One region of the Shewanella sp. W3-18-1 genome, then DNA from elsewhere that is predicted to be linked to it. Evidence: predicted binding sites of a transcription regulator. Region 1 holds the regulator's gene; each other region holds the start of a gene.
The links. Region 1 encodes sigma-54, which starts transcription at its own class of promoters, with help from an activator protein. Its sites were predicted from a motif close to GTTGGCACGNNNNTNGNNT; they were not measured.
Positions count from the first base shown of each region.

Region 2: a site for sigma-54 is predicted at 1,961-1,979, ahead of flgB (flagellar basal body rod protein FlgB). Genes of this name have one in related genera too.
Region 3: a site for sigma-54 is predicted at 1,469-1,487, ahead of glnA (glutamate--ammonia ligase). Genes of this name have one in related genera too.
Region 4: a site for sigma-54 is predicted at 2,484-2,502, ahead of SPUTW3181_RS14440 (DUF3192 domain-containing protein). Genes of this name have one in related genera too.

Region 1 covers NC_008750.1:3,934,989-3,939,178, forward strand. Annotated here, with positions in the region: gene lptA (lipopolysaccharide transport periplasmic protein LptA) at 1-438, shown strand, start outside; gene lptB (LPS export ABC transporter ATP-binding protein) at 435-1,166, shown strand; gene SPUTW3181_RS17950 (RNA polymerase factor sigma-54) at 1,270-2,745, shown strand; gene hpf (ribosome hibernation promoting factor) at 2,774-3,061, shown strand; gene ptsN (PTS IIA-like nitrogen regulatory protein PtsN) at 3,064-3,507, shown strand; gene rapZ (RNase adapter RapZ) at 3,504-4,190, shown strand, end outside.
Region 2 covers NC_008750.1:1,591,343-1,595,532, reverse strand. Annotated here, with positions in the region: gene flgE (flagellar hook protein FlgE) at 1-250, opposite strand, end outside; gene flgD (flagellar hook assembly protein FlgD) at 318-1,079, opposite strand; gene flgC (flagellar basal body rod protein FlgC) at 1,104-1,520, opposite strand; gene flgB (flagellar basal body rod protein FlgB) at 1,523-1,927, opposite strand; gene SPUTW3181_RS07290 (CheR family methyltransferase) at 2,072-2,911, opposite strand; gene SPUTW3181_RS07285 (chemotaxis protein CheV) at 3,022-3,942, opposite strand; gene flgA (flagellar basal body P-ring formation chaperone FlgA) at 4,147-4,190, shown strand, end outside.
Region 3 covers NC_008750.1:287,677-291,866, reverse strand. Annotated here, with positions in the region: gene typA (translational GTPase TypA) at 1-541, opposite strand, end outside; gene glnA (glutamate--ammonia ligase) at 1,576-2,985, shown strand; gene SPUTW3181_RS01390 (hypothetical protein) at 3,312-4,184, opposite strand.
Region 4 covers NC_008750.1:3,162,161-3,166,350, reverse strand. Annotated here, with positions in the region: gene queF (NADPH-dependent 7-cyano-7-deazaguanine reductase QueF) at 1-429, opposite strand, end outside; gene syd (SecY-interacting protein) at 489-1,139, shown strand; gene SPUTW3181_RS14450 (Zn-ribbon-containing protein) at 1,238-2,011, opposite strand; gene SPUTW3181_RS14445 (hypothetical protein) at 2,011-2,394, opposite strand; gene SPUTW3181_RS14440 (DUF3192 domain-containing protein) at 2,540-2,935, shown strand; gene SPUTW3181_RS14435 (DUF2789 domain-containing protein) at 2,967-3,200, opposite strand; gene SPUTW3181_RS14430 (GNAT family N-acetyltransferase) at 3,351-3,989, shown strand.

The DNA.
Region 1 (4,190 bases):
GATATTAAAAACAACCAAATCATCTTCTTTGGCCCAGTAGAAGTCACCCAAGGTTCGATTAAAATCAATGCACAAGAGCTGCGCGCATTTTCTGCCGATGGTGAAACCAGTAAAATCTTAGTGGCAACAGGCAACCCCGCGACTTACACCCAAATCTTAGATGACGGTCGCCCTGCATCTGCTAGTGCTAAAGAAATTCGCTATGAAATGGCAACAAGAACATTAACACTCACAGGTTCGGCCTCCCTCGATCAAGCGGGTAGTCAAGTGACAGGTAACCTCATTCGTTACAACATCATTCAACAAAAACTGATCGCAGAAAGCACAGGGAATGGTGATGACCGCGTGATAACCATTATTCAACCCGAAAGCTATCAGGATGATCTCAAACCCCAAACACCCGCAGATAAACCTGTGAAAGAGCAGGACTCTCAATGACCCAAATTACCCTAAGAGCACAAAACCTCGCCAAGAGCTACAAAAACCGCCAAGTGGTTAAAGACGTCAGTCTGACAGTCAAAACTGGCCAAGTTGTTGGTTTGCTAGGCCCAAATGGTGCAGGTAAAACCACGACCTTTTACATGGTGGTTGGGTTAGTAAAAAGCGATAAAGGCCATATTTTTATCGACAATGATGATTTAACAGCAGATCCTATGCATCTTCGCGCCCGCAAAGGAATTGGTTACTTACCACAAGAAGCCAGTATCTTCCGTAAGCTGACCGTTCACGACAATATCATGGCGGTATTACAAACCCGTAAAGAGCTAAAAGACGAAGAACGCGAAGAAGAACTGGAGCACCTACTCGAAGAGTTCCATATTACCCATATTCGCGATAGCCAAGGGATGTCCTTATCGGGCGGTGAACGTCGCCGAGTTGAAATTGCCCGCGCCCTCGCGGCCAATCCCAAGTTTATTCTGCTCGATGAGCCTTTTGCGGGCGTTGATCCGATTTCCGTTATCGATATCAAAAAAATTATCGAACAACTTAAGAGTCGTGGCTTAGGCGTACTTATCACAGACCACAATGTCCGAGAAACATTAGACGTATGTGAACATGCCTATATTGTGAGTCACGGAAACCTGATTGCCGAGGGAACTCCTGCAGAGATCTTAGACAATCAGCAAGTTAGGGCTGTGTACTTAGGTGAACAATTCAGGCTATAGTTACTCCAGCGGAGTCCATAGCATAAAATTATTGCGACTAGACTCCACTCACTGATAACAAACGGCCTCATTCAAAAATAATAACGTAGGGATCAGCGGTAACATGAAAGCGTCACTCCAGCTCAAACTGGGCCAACAGTTAACCATGACGCCACAATTACAACAGGCGATTCGTCTGTTGCAGCTCTCGTCATTGGAATTACAACAAGAGATCCAGCAAGCCTTAGACTCTAATCCTCTTCTTGAGCTGGAAGATGAGCAATTTGACGCACCTACAGAACGCAACCAGAATTTATCAGACACAGATTTCAGCGAATCAAGCCCACTGCCACCCGAACAAGATAGCTCCACTGTTGATACCGCAGAATCCTTGACCAAAGAATCGATGCCAGATGAACTTCCCATGGATACCACTTGGGATGAAGTGTTTACCGCCTCACCCAACTCAGGTTCGGGTGGCAGTAGAGAAGATGACATGCCCTTTCAGGGGGAAACCAGCGAGGGCCTACATGAACATTTAGAATGGCAAAAAAACCTCACCCCCTTCTCTGAAACCGATCTTGCCATTGCCACGGCCATTATTGATGCTATTGATGATCAGGGCTATCTCACCCAAAGCACTGAAGATATTCTCGAAGCGATGGGAAACCCTGAGATTGAGTTGGACGAAGTCGAAGCTGTACTTAAGCGTATCCAACACTTTGATCCTGTTGGTGTTGCAGCAAGAGATCTCAGCGAATGTTTACTGATCCAGCTATCCCATTTTTCGCCGGACACACCACATCTCGAAAATGCCCGCATGTTGATCAAAGATCATTTAGATCTGATCGCTGCTCGCGATTTTAGGCTGTTAATGCGTAAAACCAAACTGAAGGAAGATGAACTTCGGGATGGTATCGCACTGATACAAACGCTGAACCCTCGCCCAGGTTTGTTGATCACACCGATAGATGAAGAATATGTGATCCCAGATGTGTCGGTATCGAAGAAAAATGGCCGTTGGGTGGTAGAACTCAACCCAGATTGCATGCCCAAAATCAATGTAAACCAGCAATATGCCGCCATGGCTCGCAGCACAAAAAGCCAAGCAGATAGCCAATTTATTCGTGGCCATCTGCAGGAAGCCAAATGGTTTATCAAGAGCTTAGAAAGTCGTAACGACACCTTACTCAAAGTGGCCAATTGTATCGTTCAATACCAACAAGGCTTCTTTGAGTACGGTGAAGAAGCCATGAAACCTATGGTACTTAACGATATAGCCGAAGCGGTTGAAATGCATGAGTCGACCATCTCACGGGTCACAACTCAAAAATACATGCATACCCCTAAGGGACTTTTTGAACTAAAATACTTCTTCTCAAGCCATGTCGGGACTGACGATGGCGGTGAGTGCTCATCCACAGCAATCAGAGCCTTTATTAAAAAACTGGTTGCCGCGGAAAACCAGAAAAAACCATTAAGCGACAGCAAGATGGCACAACTTCTGGCAGAACAGGGAATAAATGTTGCGCGCAGAACCATTGCGAAGTATCGAGAAGCAATGCTTATTCCCCCTTCCAATCAGCGTAAAAGTTTATAGCCTACTATGGATATCGGAGGACGTTTCTATGCAAATAAAGCTCATTGGACACCATATCGAGATTACTGAATCGTTACGGGCATATGTAGAGGAAAAATTTTCAAAACTTGAACGCCATTTCGAACAGATCCATAATGTGCACGTTGTGCTCAATGTTGAGAAAATGCAACAGATTGCCGAAGCGCGAATCAACCTCACCGGTGGTGAAGTTTTTGCAACTTCAGAGCATACTGACATGTATGCTGCCATAGACGTCCTGATCGATAAACTTGATCGTCAGGTTATTAAACACAAAGAGAAGTTAACAAAACACTAATAATGGAACTTTGTACCATACTGAGGCCGGAGTGCACTACCTGCGCCACTCCGGGCAGTAAAAAAAAGGTACTGGAACTCATCAGTGACTTAGCCGCTGCCCAGTACCCCACCCTCTCATCTCAAGAGATCTTCGAAAGCCTTGTGGCGCGCGAAAAGATGGGGAGCACAGGTATAGGTAACGGTATCGCCATTCCACATGGTCGATTAACCGATATTACACAACCCATTGCAATACTCGTAAAATGTGAGGAACCGATAGCTTTCGACGCTATCGATAAGCAACCTGTTGATATTTTGTTTGCACTGCTTGTGCCGGCGGATCAATGCCAACAGCACCTAAGCACGCTGTCGTGCATGGCAGAAAAGCTAAGTGATAAACAAATATTAAAACAACTGCGTAAGACGCATGATGAAACGGAACTCTATCAGGTAATCACTGGATGAAACTGGTCATAGTGTCAGGCCGCTCTGGCTCAGGCAAATCTGTCGCACTTAGGGTACTTGAAGATCTCGGCTATTATTGTGTCGATAATCTTCCCTTGCCACTAATAGGCAGTTTGCTTGAGCAACTCAAAGGCAGTAACGATCTTGTCGCCATTAGTGTCGATGTTCGTAATATGCCAGAGCAAGATAAAGTGCTGGTTCAGCAACTTTCTAACCTGCCAGCAGGGACGGAGATTACCAGCTTCTTCCTCAATTCAAGCGATAAAGTGTTACTTAAACGCTACAGTGAAACACGCCGCCTGCACCCGTTATCTAAAAGTCGAGTATCCCTACAAGAAGCCATTAAACTTGAAGGAAAACTGCTCGAACCTATGTCCAAACTGGTAGATCACTACATAGATACTTCAAATTTAAATATCTATGATTTAAGCGATCAAGTCAGACAAATTCTTCTTGGTAGCGTTGATAAAGAATTAGTCATCTACTTTGAGTCCTTTGGCTTTAAAAATGGCATGCCTACAGAAGCCGACTTTATGTTCGATGTGCGCTTTTTACCTAACCCCCATTGGGAGTTAGCATTGCGTCCATTAACAGGCCTAGACGAACCTGTAGCTGAGTTTTTGAATCGCCAGCCCCTGGTAAACAAGTTCATTTGGCAGATAGAAAACTTACTAGAAACCTGG
Region 2 (4,190 bases), 2.3 Mb from region 1:
TCGCCAAATCCAGAGAGTTATTCGTTAACTGTAAACTACCTTGGTGGAATTGCTGCGCCACTTGACTCGTTGCTACACCGCCACCAACGGCCGTTTTAGAGTTAGAGAAAATCGAATTAGCGTAAACATCCGCAAATTCAGCACGTGACTCTTTAAAACCAACAGTATTTGCGTTAGCAATGTTGTTCGCAGTCGTGTTTAAATCTTTCTGCGCGGCAGATATGCCACTCAATGCAATGTTAAACGACATAATTCACCTCTACATTTGACTCAATTCAATTGTGGACGGGTAACGTCCAATTCATATACTGATAATATTAAGTTTCGGATACAGCCAACACATCGGATAGCTTAAAGGCCATCCCACCCCTTAAATTCAAAATAGCCCCTGTACTGGCAGTACCTAAAGAAACGCTACTGACATGTGCATAGGTGGATACGGCTAACTGTTGGGAAGTACCATCAACTAATCCGCTGGCTTTAATCGAATAATTACCTGCAGCAACGGGTTGGCCATTCTTATCTAATCCATCCCAATTGACATCAATATTACCGCCTTTACTACCATCAACATTAAATGTGGTAATCACTTGTCCTTTTTCATCCTCAACCCGCACATTGATCACTGGAATTTTTTCCGTTGTACTAATCACCCCTTTCATCGAAGGATTTTCACTAGAAACGTATCCAGTATCAGTGGGAAGTAGCACTTTTCGTCCGACAAGCCCCGTTGCTTGTAATGCTTGGCTCGATGTCATTACGCTATTTAGATTAACAATTTCTTTATTAAGCTTAGAGATGCCATCTACCGTAGAGAAAGAAGCCATTTGAGCAATCATCTGGTCATTATCCACAGGCTTAAATGGATCTTGCATGGATAATTGTTGACTTAATAACGAGAAAAAATCTTCTTGTGTCAACTGCTGACTTTTCGCTTCAGGCACGATTGACTCTGTTGGTAAACGAAGACTATCCAAAAAAGGATTTCCCGTTGTCGAGTTCGTTGTTACAGCACCTGATTGACTCTTAGTTTGAGTCGTTTGCGTTGACGCTTGATTAACTTGATTAATGAGGCTCACAGCTTACCTCCTAAATAACCCATGTTATTTACCCATCCCAAGTGTTTGTTGCAGCATTGATTTTGCGGCTTCAGCGACTTGAACATTCATTTGATATGAGCGAGAGGCAGAAATCATATCTGCCATTTCTTCCATGACATTTACATTCGGTTTATAAATAAAGCCATCGGCATCCGCCATAGGATGATCTGGTGAATACTCTTTGAGTAAGGGTTTATCACTTTCTACTATCCCCCTTACCGTTACCCCTTGAGAGGTTTGCTGTTGGCTCTGTGCTTTAGCCATTTCAGCTTCAAAAATAGGATGACGAGAACGGTAAGTTTTATCGATACTGCTTGAAACTGAGTCAGCATTTGCAATATTACTGGCCGTAGTGTTAAGCCTTACCGATTGTGCTGACATTCCAGAGCCAGCGACATCAAAAATGCTAAATAAACTCATGATTAATCACCTCTTAGTGCTTTTTTCATGCCACTAAACTTACTATCCAAAAACCCCAGTGACATTTGATATTCGAGGGCATTTTGCATAAAGGCAGATTGTTCCTGTTGAATATCAACAGTATTACCATCACCAGTATCAGGTTGATTTGGAACACGAAATTTAACATATTGGCCCGTTAATTCCGCTAAACCAAAGTGCCGTTCATTATCTCCCATATCGAGATGATTACGCTGTTGCTGTTGGCTACGAGCGGCTTGCATCGCAGCAGAGAAATCGACATCACGGGCTTTATAATGTGGCGTATCGGCATTTGCGATATTACTTGAAATCACTTCAGCCCGTTCAGCACGTATGCCTAAAGTGTATTGATGCACACCCAATGCATTATCGAAATTGATCGCCATAAAATTGCCTCCATCGTGTCACTCGCAGGAATAAAGCAATTCATGTGCCAAAAAGAAGATAATAGTGGTAAACAGTGGTGGCAGGTAAAAATAGCGGCAAAAAATTACCGACATAAGTCGGTAATTTTTAATTAAATAAGCTAGTTAAGTCTTTTTCTGATAATAAATCCCAGGATTACAACGCACCATATCAAACTCATCGGTTAAGCCTGCAATCGATTCTGAAGCCCCTAAAAACAAAATCCCTTTTGGATTAAGAGCGGCAGCAAATTGCCGCAAAATTTTGGCTTTTGCCTCTGGCGCAAAGTAAATTAGCACGTTACGGCAAAAAATAATGTCAAATTTACCTAGCAAAGTATAACTTTCAAGCAGGTTATGGGCTCTAAAGTTAACGAGTCGCTTAACATTATCCTTCAGCTTCATATTGCCAGAAGGTAATGCATCAAAAAACTGACGCTTACGCTCATCCGATAAGCCCCTTGCTAAAGCTAAGCTGTCATATTCAGCATTTTTACAACGCTCTAGCATTGAGGGAGATAAATCTGTTGCTTGAATTGTTGCACCGCCAGCAAGGGCACCCGGTTTTTTCTGCTGATATTCCAAAATGGTCATCGCCAATGAGTAAGGCTCTTGCCCAGATGAGCAAGCTGCAGACCAAATTTTCAATGGGCGACCTAAACGGTTGTACTCAGGTAGCAGGACATTGTTAAGCAGCTCGAAAGGATAACGATCACGAAACCATAAAGTTTCATTTGTCGTCATTGCATCGATAACCTCAGCCCTCAGAGCTCGCTCTGTCGGTTTCATCGAGTGCTTAACCACATCAGATAATGATGGCAGATTATATTTCCCCATCAAAGGGGCAAGACGGCTACGTACTAGATATTGCTTATTTTCACCCAGTACGATGCCGCTATGTTGCTCTAGGAACAACCTAAATTGATTATACTCAGCTTCAGCAAGTGACTTATTTGGCACATTCACGTCCTAGATCCTATCGCTAGCGAGCACCAAAAACAGTGCAAAACTAAAATGTTATAAGGGGCTGATTATAGCGCAAAGCTCAACTCGGCACTAACCCCCGACGCTATCATTTATAAACTTAAATGCTTGTTCACTGCTGCTGCTAATTCATCTGGGTTAAACTTTGCAATAAAATCATTAGCCCCTACTTTTTGCACCATAGCTTGGTTAAACACCCCACTGAGTGATGTATGCAACACAACTTTAATATGTTTAAGCTTTGGATCATCGCGGATTTCAGCCGTTAAGGTATAACCATCCATTTCAGGCATTTCAATGTCAGAGATAATTAATGGAATTTCATCTGCAACATTATCCATTTCACTGGCAATAGCCTTTAACTTATCGAGGGCCTCACGACCATCTTTCGCCGTATCTATCTGCAAATTTAAAGACTCTAAGGAGCGAATGATTTGCTTACGTGCGACAGCGGAATCATCGATAACCATAATATGGTAATGCTGCGTACGGTCGATGGTTAGTTGCTCATTGAGTTCTTCACTAATCGCCGTTTTTACCGGTGAGATTTCATCTAAGATTTTTTCTACATCTAAAATCTCAACCAATTCCCCCTCAATTTCAGTCACCGCTGTAAGATAAGAATAACGACCGGCACCTTGAGGAGGAGGCATTATAGCCTCCCAGTTCATGTTAATAATCCGCTCAACAGAACTGACTAAAAAGCCCTGCACACTTCGGTTATATTCAGAAATAATAATGAAGCAATTTTCAGTACTCGTTAAGGGACGACCACCAGTCGCCGCACTGAGGTCAATAACTGAAATTGTTGTACCTCGAATATGTGCAACCCCCTTCACATTGGCGTTAAGTTTAGGCAAAGTCGTCAGAGGCGGACACTGCAGTACCTCTTTCACCTTAAACACGTTTATCCCGAATCGCTGACGACCATTTAACTTAAATAGCAAAAGCTCTAAACGGTTTTGGCCAACGAGCTGAGTTCGTTTGTTGACTGAATCAAGAATACTCGACATAACTCTGCCTTGTTGTTCTGTTTATGTACGACCCTAAGACTCGTATGAGTATAGGCATATAAATTGCTTACGTCTTACTATCGATAAACATAGTTGAAACTGAGTCAATCTTCTGACATGGATATTTCTGTTGATTTTGGTTATCAGCTTCTCACTTGATAAAAGTATAGGTGCATTCTGGCATTACAAGCTAGTCTCTTCATTATGAAAGTAAATTTAGTCTGTTTTTTGAGTTTTTTCACCCTACT
Region 3 (4,190 bases), 1.1 Mb from region 1:
CACTGACGACATCTGGATCTAAAGTTGCAAAACCGTTTAACGCTGAAGCGTAAACGATTGGGAAATCTAATTGTTCGTCGGTCGCACCTAAGTTGTCGAACAGGTCGAACACTTGGTCGATAACCCAATCAGGGCGAGCACCTGGACGATCAATTTTGTTGATAACAACGATTGGCTTTAGGCCTTGGGCGAACGCTTTTTTGGTTACGAAGCGAGTCTGTGGCATTGGACCATCAACGGCATCAACCAGCAATAATACTGAGTCAACCATAGACAGAACACGCTCAACCTCACCACCGAAGTCGGCGTGGCCTGGGGTATCAACGATGTTGATACGATAATCGTTCCACTTGATGGCAGTATTCTTTGCCAGAATCGTGATTCCACGTTCCTTCTCAAGATCGTTGGAGTCCATCACCCGCTCAGTAGCTTCTCCCCGGGTTGCAAGGGTTCCTGATTGCGACAGCAACTTGTCTACCAGGGTCGTTTTGCCATGGTCAACGTGTGCAATAATGGCGATGTTACGTAAATTCTCTAGCACGGATAAACCTCTTACCATCAAACAAAAATAGGGGATATTACAATATTCGTTACAGCAATCTACGTTGAGTCGCCATAAAAAAGCGTGCCATTCTACTCCAGAGCGGCCTTGGCGCACAGGATTATTTTTGAACACTTATAAAACAATACACCTTGGCAAAGGGCTTCTCGTTTGGCAACACACTAAGCCGAATAGTCTAGTCGCACCGTAAAAGCGCAAATAAATGGCCGTTTTTGGCAAATACTCATAAGTTAAACAGCTGAATTCACTATTCTTCATCTTATGGCGCGCTCACAAGAGTAGGCATTTCCATCGTAATATCCAGATACTGTCACACACTATTCCCAAAGATTTTGGAATGCTAAATCCGCAATGACAGGGTATAGACAACAGATGAGTACACCGGTTAAATACACCGCATCTTTACAACTCGCCTTCCACAACATTTCATCTAAACGCTACTGGCTCATAAGCCATAAACTTATTTCGCTCTAGAGAACGAAGCTAGTGCTAATAACATGATCTTAAACACCTATTATAATTTTGCACACGGCTATGATTAGAACCTTAGCCTGTTACTTTCACATTATTTTATGACATTAATATGGCCAAAAAATAATCTCACAATAGGATTAGAATTAGCGCCCTGTTCTCTGTATGTTATGTGTAAGACCTATCATGCACACTGTCATGAAAGTAAATCTTGTTGTGTTGAGTCGTATTATTAAATGAGTCACTTAGATTCTAATCCGTGTCAGTAACATGCAAAAAAACGACAGTGCCGTTAGCATTAGGGCGTATTGCCACTGCGCACCAAAATAGATTTATGCACCAAAATGCCACACACAAACGCACCATTATAGTGCATTTGAAAAATCAATTTAGTGCAATGTTTTTTATAGCCATTAATTATCAACACGTTACATTGTTGGCATGGATATCGCTATATAGCTCGTAAGTTTGGCTCAGTAATATACACTTGAGTTAAAAGATTATAAGAAGGGTCATCCCTTTACCCTACCGGAGGCTTGAGAATGTCAGTTGAATCAGTTTTAAAGCAACTTGAAGAATTAGAAGTTAAGTTTGTTGATTTACGTTTTACCGACACCAAAGGTAAAGAGCAGCATGTATCTATTCCTACTCATCAAGTAGATGCTGACTTCTTCGAAGACGGTAAAATGTTTGACGGCTCTTCAATTGCAGGCTGGAAAGGCATTAACGAATCAGACATGGTACTGATGCCAGATCCAACCACTTTTGTACTGGATCCCTTCACCGAAGAAACCACAGCCTTGATCCGCTGTGACATTCTAGAGCCAGGCACAATGACAGGTTACGACCGTGATCCACGCTCTATCGCTAAAAAAGCGGAAGAATACCTACGCTCTACCGGTATCGCTGACACTGTATTGATTGGCCCAGAACCAGAATTCTTCCTCTTTGACGATGTCCGTTTCGGTACTGACATGTCAGGTTGTTTCGTTAAGATCGACGCTAAAGAAGCGGCTTGGAACTCAGGTACAAGCTACGAAGGTGGCAACACAGGTCACCGTCCATTCGTTAAAGGCGGTTATTTCCCAGTTGCACCTGTTGACTCATCACAGGACTTACGTAGCGCTATGTGTTTAGTGCTTGAAGAAATGGGCCAAGTGGTTGAAGCGCATCACCACGAAGTGGCGACTGCGGGTCAAAACGAAATCGCCACTCGCTTCAACACACTGACTAAGAAAGCGGACGAAATCCAAATTCTGAAGTACGTAGTTCACAACATGGCACACGCCTACGGCAAGACTGCGACTTTCATGCCTAAACCAATCGTTGGCGACAACGGTAGTGGCATGCACGTTCACCAATCTTTATCTAAAGATGGCGTTAACCTGTTCGCAGGTGACAAATACGCTGGTCTGAGTGAAACCGCTCTGTACTACATTGGCGGTATCATCAAGCACGCTCGCGCGCTGAACGCTTTCACTAACCCAAGCACTAACTCTTACAAGCGTTTAGTACCACATTTTGAAGCACCTGTTATGTTGGCTTACTCTGCCCGTAACCGCTCTGCATCAATCCGTATTCCAGTGGTACCAAGCCCTAAAGGCCGTCGTATCGAAGCGCGTTTCCCAGATCCACATGCAAACCCATACTTAGGTTTTGCTGCACTGCTGATGGCAGGTCTTGACGGTATCCAAAACAAGATCCACCCAGGCGAAGCGATGGACAAAGACTTGTACGATCTGCCAGCCGAAGAAGCGGCTGAAATCCCACAAGTGGCCACTTCATTAGAAAACGCCCTTGAAAACCTGCAAGCAGACCATGAGTTCTTAACCCGTGGCGGCGTATTCAGCGAAGATTTTATCCAATCTTACATTGCACTGAAAACTGCTGAAGCTGAGCGTGTAGCACGTACAACTCACCCATTAGAGTTTGAAATGTACTACAGTCTGTAATGGCTAGCGCTATACAACCAGCTCGCTTTATGTAATTGATACAGAAAATATAAAAGCCTCGATAGCAACGCTATCGGGGCTTTTTGTATTTTGAAGGTATATACAACTTTGATTCTGATTCAATCATCGCGTTGTTCTCTAAATAGGCATCATCGCCAACCACTCATTTATCATTCAGAGAAGGCGCGCCAGGCACCGAGGCAACAGCAATAATAGAGATAGATGGTTAAAGACTGATCTAAATTAAACGAGGGTGCGGCATAAAAACCACCTATATAGTCGAAAGTTAACTACCGCGCCATTGTTGTTAAGTGTCCACGCTTTATTCAACTAGGCTGGGGATTGTCAGGGGCGAAATCTGACAGTTGGGCAGGTTCGCCTGACTCAAATGACGCAAATGGTACGCCATCTAACACGCGCTCATTTTTAAATACACGGATTTCAGAATCAGGTAACTGCGTCATCAGCAATGACAAGATAATGTGCATCTTATCCAATGGGCAATGAAGACGAATACTTGCACGTAAGCCCATTGTTCGTACATCCGATTGGCAGGCAATAAATGGACGATTCCGCGTTACCTTAATCAAATGACGATGCCCATTTTTTATAGGGCTCTCATAAGTTGTCTCTACATTTTTAAAACCAGTAAAGAAAAATGCCCCCAGAGCCATTCCGCCTGCACCAATCAGCGCTGCTGGGCCTAAAAAGGCCACCCCGACAATACAAACCACCACCCCAAACCAAGCCAGCCCCCGCACTACCGCGTAAGCTGCATCCGGAATCGCGTCATGATAGGTGGTAACTAAACCCTCGGAGGTGAGCCGATAATGGTACTGTTTGTCTGCAAACCAGAGGTAACGAGCAGATAAGCACATAATTGAAGCCATGATAATTAACCCTATACCCAAGCTAGTATCGCCAGATAGCAAATAGCACCCTATAAGTGCTAAGCAACCACATGGGATCAGGAAGGTTAACCAAAATAGACCATAGACAGTCGCTACCTTAATATCCCACTCATAAAGCGTGGGCGCCTCACGCACCCGCTGCTGACGTAGCTTATTGAGCCGGTCTTGCTCCTCTTTGGGTAATTGCAGGAACTCACTGCGCGGCAGGTCTTCATATCGACTGTCGTCCAACGGTTGTGTCTCTTGCTCTGTCGACGCCGACTGCTGCGGCGCTGCTCTCTTATTCATATAGCT
Region 4 (4,190 bases), 770 kb from region 1:
TTGAGAACCGAAACTTCTAGGTTCAATAATCCTTACCGTTACATCACCTTGAGCGCAGTGACTAAGATCTTGGACTAAGGTTTTTTGTACTGCATCGATATTGCTAAATTTAGTCTGATTAAAACTATTTAAATATAATTTAAAAGATTTTGACTCAATTAGGTTTAGGCTTTGATAGCTTAAATGGATCTCGGCTATGGCAACCATAGGTTTACCTTTGGTATTCAGCCAAGACAGCTCATAACCCGTCCAGATATCGGCACCGTGGAAAGGCAAGGCTTCCGTAAGATTGATCGCGTTACGGTTGAGTGATCGAGGAACCCCTTGTAACAACGAAGCATCATACTCGGCTTGGTAGTCAGTGGCTTTACCTAATGTTAGGCCAGTAAGCGCTTTGGCATCACTATAAGGGGCGTGATTCTTTGTCATCAATACTGTTTCCATGTCAAAATAGGCGCACATTATACCTGAAATTGGATTGTGCTTAAGTGTCTTGTCTGCCTGCGCTAGATAAATTTTTGCAAAACTATCATCAAGCTTACCTAACTACTTTAGGCGAATTACCGCGATATTACCCGCAAGGTGAGCCTTCTGTATGCATTCAAGGTGAATTTTTTGCTGATTCTGACAAACCCATCGCTTGGCAGCCTGTTAAGCGTGATGAAGTCGGTAGTTTTACCAATGTGGAACATGCGCTAGATCTGCCTTTATGGCCTGATATCCATCTATTTTACGGTCAGTATTTTTCAGCCCCATTACTATTTGACTCAAAATGGGGAACAGGTGAGTTACTGCAAGTGTGGAACGATGATGATTTTAAATGTCTACAGCAAAACGTAATTGGTCATCTGATGATGAAGAAAAAACTGAAACAGCCGCCAACGTGGTTTATCGGTTTGTTAGATGAGGGCGATAAAATGCTTACCATTAATAACAGTGATGGCAGCGTATGGATTGAAATTCCAGGAGAAGAGCAATCTGAACAATTATCCACGAGTTTGACTGCGTTTATCGAAGCATTATCACCACGGATAGCACCACCCGTTAAGCATGAAGAATTACCTATGCCCGCGTTAGATCATCCAGGTATTTTCGCTAACATTAAACGTATGTGGCAAAACCTCTTCGGCAAAGGTTAACACTCGTGAGCGAAATGCTTTCCTCTCAACCTAAGTGCTAACGCTTAACTTCTGTGTGGCTTGTCTTAGGCTGAGTTTTGCAACGGGATAAGCAGATATTATTGATGATCCCAAGATAGATTTGACACTATTCTGCAAGGCTCGCAGCGAAAGTGAAATATATCCAATAAAGGTTCATCGAGTTTCCAATGTTGATTGCCACAACGTGGGCAAGGCCGTGCCATTTCTGAGGCGAGATCTTGGCCCCCAACTCGATATAAATAGTAATAGGTCGGGATCTTAGTCAGATATTCGATACGACCACGTAAATCCCAACCTCTACGAAATAAATCACTGTCTGGACTCGATAACTCCTCTAACGCGGCAAATTCAGCCTTAGTGGCCGCCGCCATTTGCAGCTCGTCACAGGCTTGCCATTCGCTCTGCCAACGGATAATACGTTTATGATCGCCATTGAAGGTTGCGGGGAGTCGGTATAAGGGAATGGGGAGAAGATTATCGCCGCTGCGCAGGGGCGAGCACATATGTACATAACTCGTGTACAACAATTGCCAGCTGGGAGTTTCAGTATTACTGACCTCAGAATTAATGTCCTGACCGATAAATTTTTCCCGAGGCGCGAGGAGTTTGGCCTCGGTTAATTCTGCTAAGGCTTTCTTGACCCAAGGACTATGGTATTTATAGGCTAAACTGGATTTCTCTGGTAGCAGCAAACGCACCCTAAACTCGCCGTCATTAAAGGCGACAGCAAATTCTCGCCCTAATATTTGGCCGTTAGCTCTATAGGCTTCAAGGAGTTGATTGATGGCCTTTTCTGCGGCAGAGATGGTCGTGTCGGCAAAGCATTCAAAACGCAGTTCAGTAACAAACATTAAGCCATTTTTCCTTGGGATTCTAATAGACTGATCCGCTCTTTAAGCACAAGCAGTTCATTCTTTAATTGAACGATTTCTGTATTTTGTTGCTGGATATAATGCTCAAAATGCTGTTGTTGGGCAATGAGGCGAGCAGAAAGAGCCATTAGGGTTAAGGCTTCATTTGTATCAGCTGTTGCTGCAATCGGATTTGTGATTATTAATTCAGCTAAGCGCTCACGTTCAGCTTTCGGCATAGCTTTAAATTGTTGTAAACCTTGGATTAATATCGGTAACGGCAGACTATTACCTAAACGGGTTTTGATTAACGCTAAACTTGGTACTTTGCCGCTAGCTTCGAGAGCACGTGCAACAGCTAATACTTGGTCAATGTTGCTCATAATGAGTGAAATTCCTTAATTTATTGCGTGATAATAAACCAATATGCAGATGATTGTTATATTTTGATTTATAAAACAATGTGTTAAATCTTGGCACCTGTTTTGCTTTTAATTGCATCTCAATAACAATTACACAGGATGTCATATGATGAACACTAAATTAAATCGCACAATAATGGGTCTCACTTTTTTAGGGGTTGCAAGCTTAGGTCTTAGTGGCTGCGTGGTCAATGTTGGAGAGGGAGAATCCCATTGGAAAAATCGCGAATCTTGGGAAAAAGTACAGCATAAAAATCGTAATAATTTAACCCAATTAAGTTTAGGTATGACTAAGGATCAAGTGATGATCATTATGGGAAATGCCGATTTTAGCGAAGCCTATATCCAAAATGGCGATGTTAATAAAGAAGTCATCGTGTTGTTTTATCGCACCCAGCACACTCACAGTGATGGTAAAACAACTAAGGATGAATGCACTCCCATTGTCATCAGTAATAATGCTTTAGTAGGGTGGGGTGAAACGGCATACAGTAAAATTTAGAAACTATTCCCCACTAAAGCATTAAAGATAATTAGGCTTTTCTAAGTTGAGTATCTAACTGTTCAACTAGTTGAGTCCATTTCGCATCAGCTTCTAAGGCCTCAGTAATAAAGTTCTTTTGGGCTTCGGTCCAAAAGGACGCTTCGCTTAAATGTATTTGATGGTCAATCTTATGGTTAGCAATAAACTGAGTAATAGCTTCGGGTTGATTATCTAGACCGAGTTGTTCAAACAAATGGCTTAAATCTACTGGAGTGGTATCCATTGACTTTCCCTATTCAATATATGCGTTAGCTTCTAGGGTATGCGTCTGATGGAAAAATGCAATCTTTGATTAAAATTTGCACTTTTTAGTTTCCTTGATACATTGATTTATACCTATTAAGAGTGTGATCTAAATCAAGGAATTCTACTTATGGACAACCATACCTTGGACGAGTACCGTGCAGTGTATTTGACTGCTGAAGATTTACGGGTTGCCGCTTCCATCCTCTATAACGCTTACCACGATGATCCTTTCTTTGTTGAATCTTTGTTTTCCTCAGATAAAGCTGCCTACGAACAAAAATTACGAGCAGCAATTCGTGAAGAACTCAACTCGTTGTGGCAGCAAAAACAGGCACTGATTGGTCTGTTTGATCAAGAGCGGTTAGTGGGTGTGGTTTGTGTTGTTACTCAAGAAGTCCCATTAGGAGAGGCACGATATTGGCACTGGCGTTTAAAAATGTTGCTCGGAACGGGTTGGCAATCTACTCAATCTATTATGAAAAAAGAATCGAGTATTGTTGAACTCTTGCCAAGTAATCGTTGTGGGATCCTACAATTTATTGCCTTAACGCCAAGCGAACAACATAAAGGTTTAGGGCATCAACTTGTACAAGCCGTTGTTAGCTGGTGCGATGAGCAGCGTGAACTCGATGGTATTGGCGTGTTTGCAGCACAGGAAAGCCATACCCATTTGTTCACTCAGCACGATTTTGTCTCCTTAGGTGAACTGACTATTGGCAGTATCTCAGGACAATTATTATTTTATGCGGGGCAACAAGATGAATGAACGCTTCACTCGTTTTTCTGATTTTGGTTTAGGAAGGATGACGGGGACGTAAAGTGAGAAGCTCATGCTCTTGTGAGAGATCGCTTACAAAGGTTGTAGGATAAAATGTTTTCTTTGTTGATTGTTTTGTAATCACATGTCAGCTAATCTTTTTTAATTCATTTGGTTAGGTTGTTTGCATAGATTTATGGCTGAAATTTT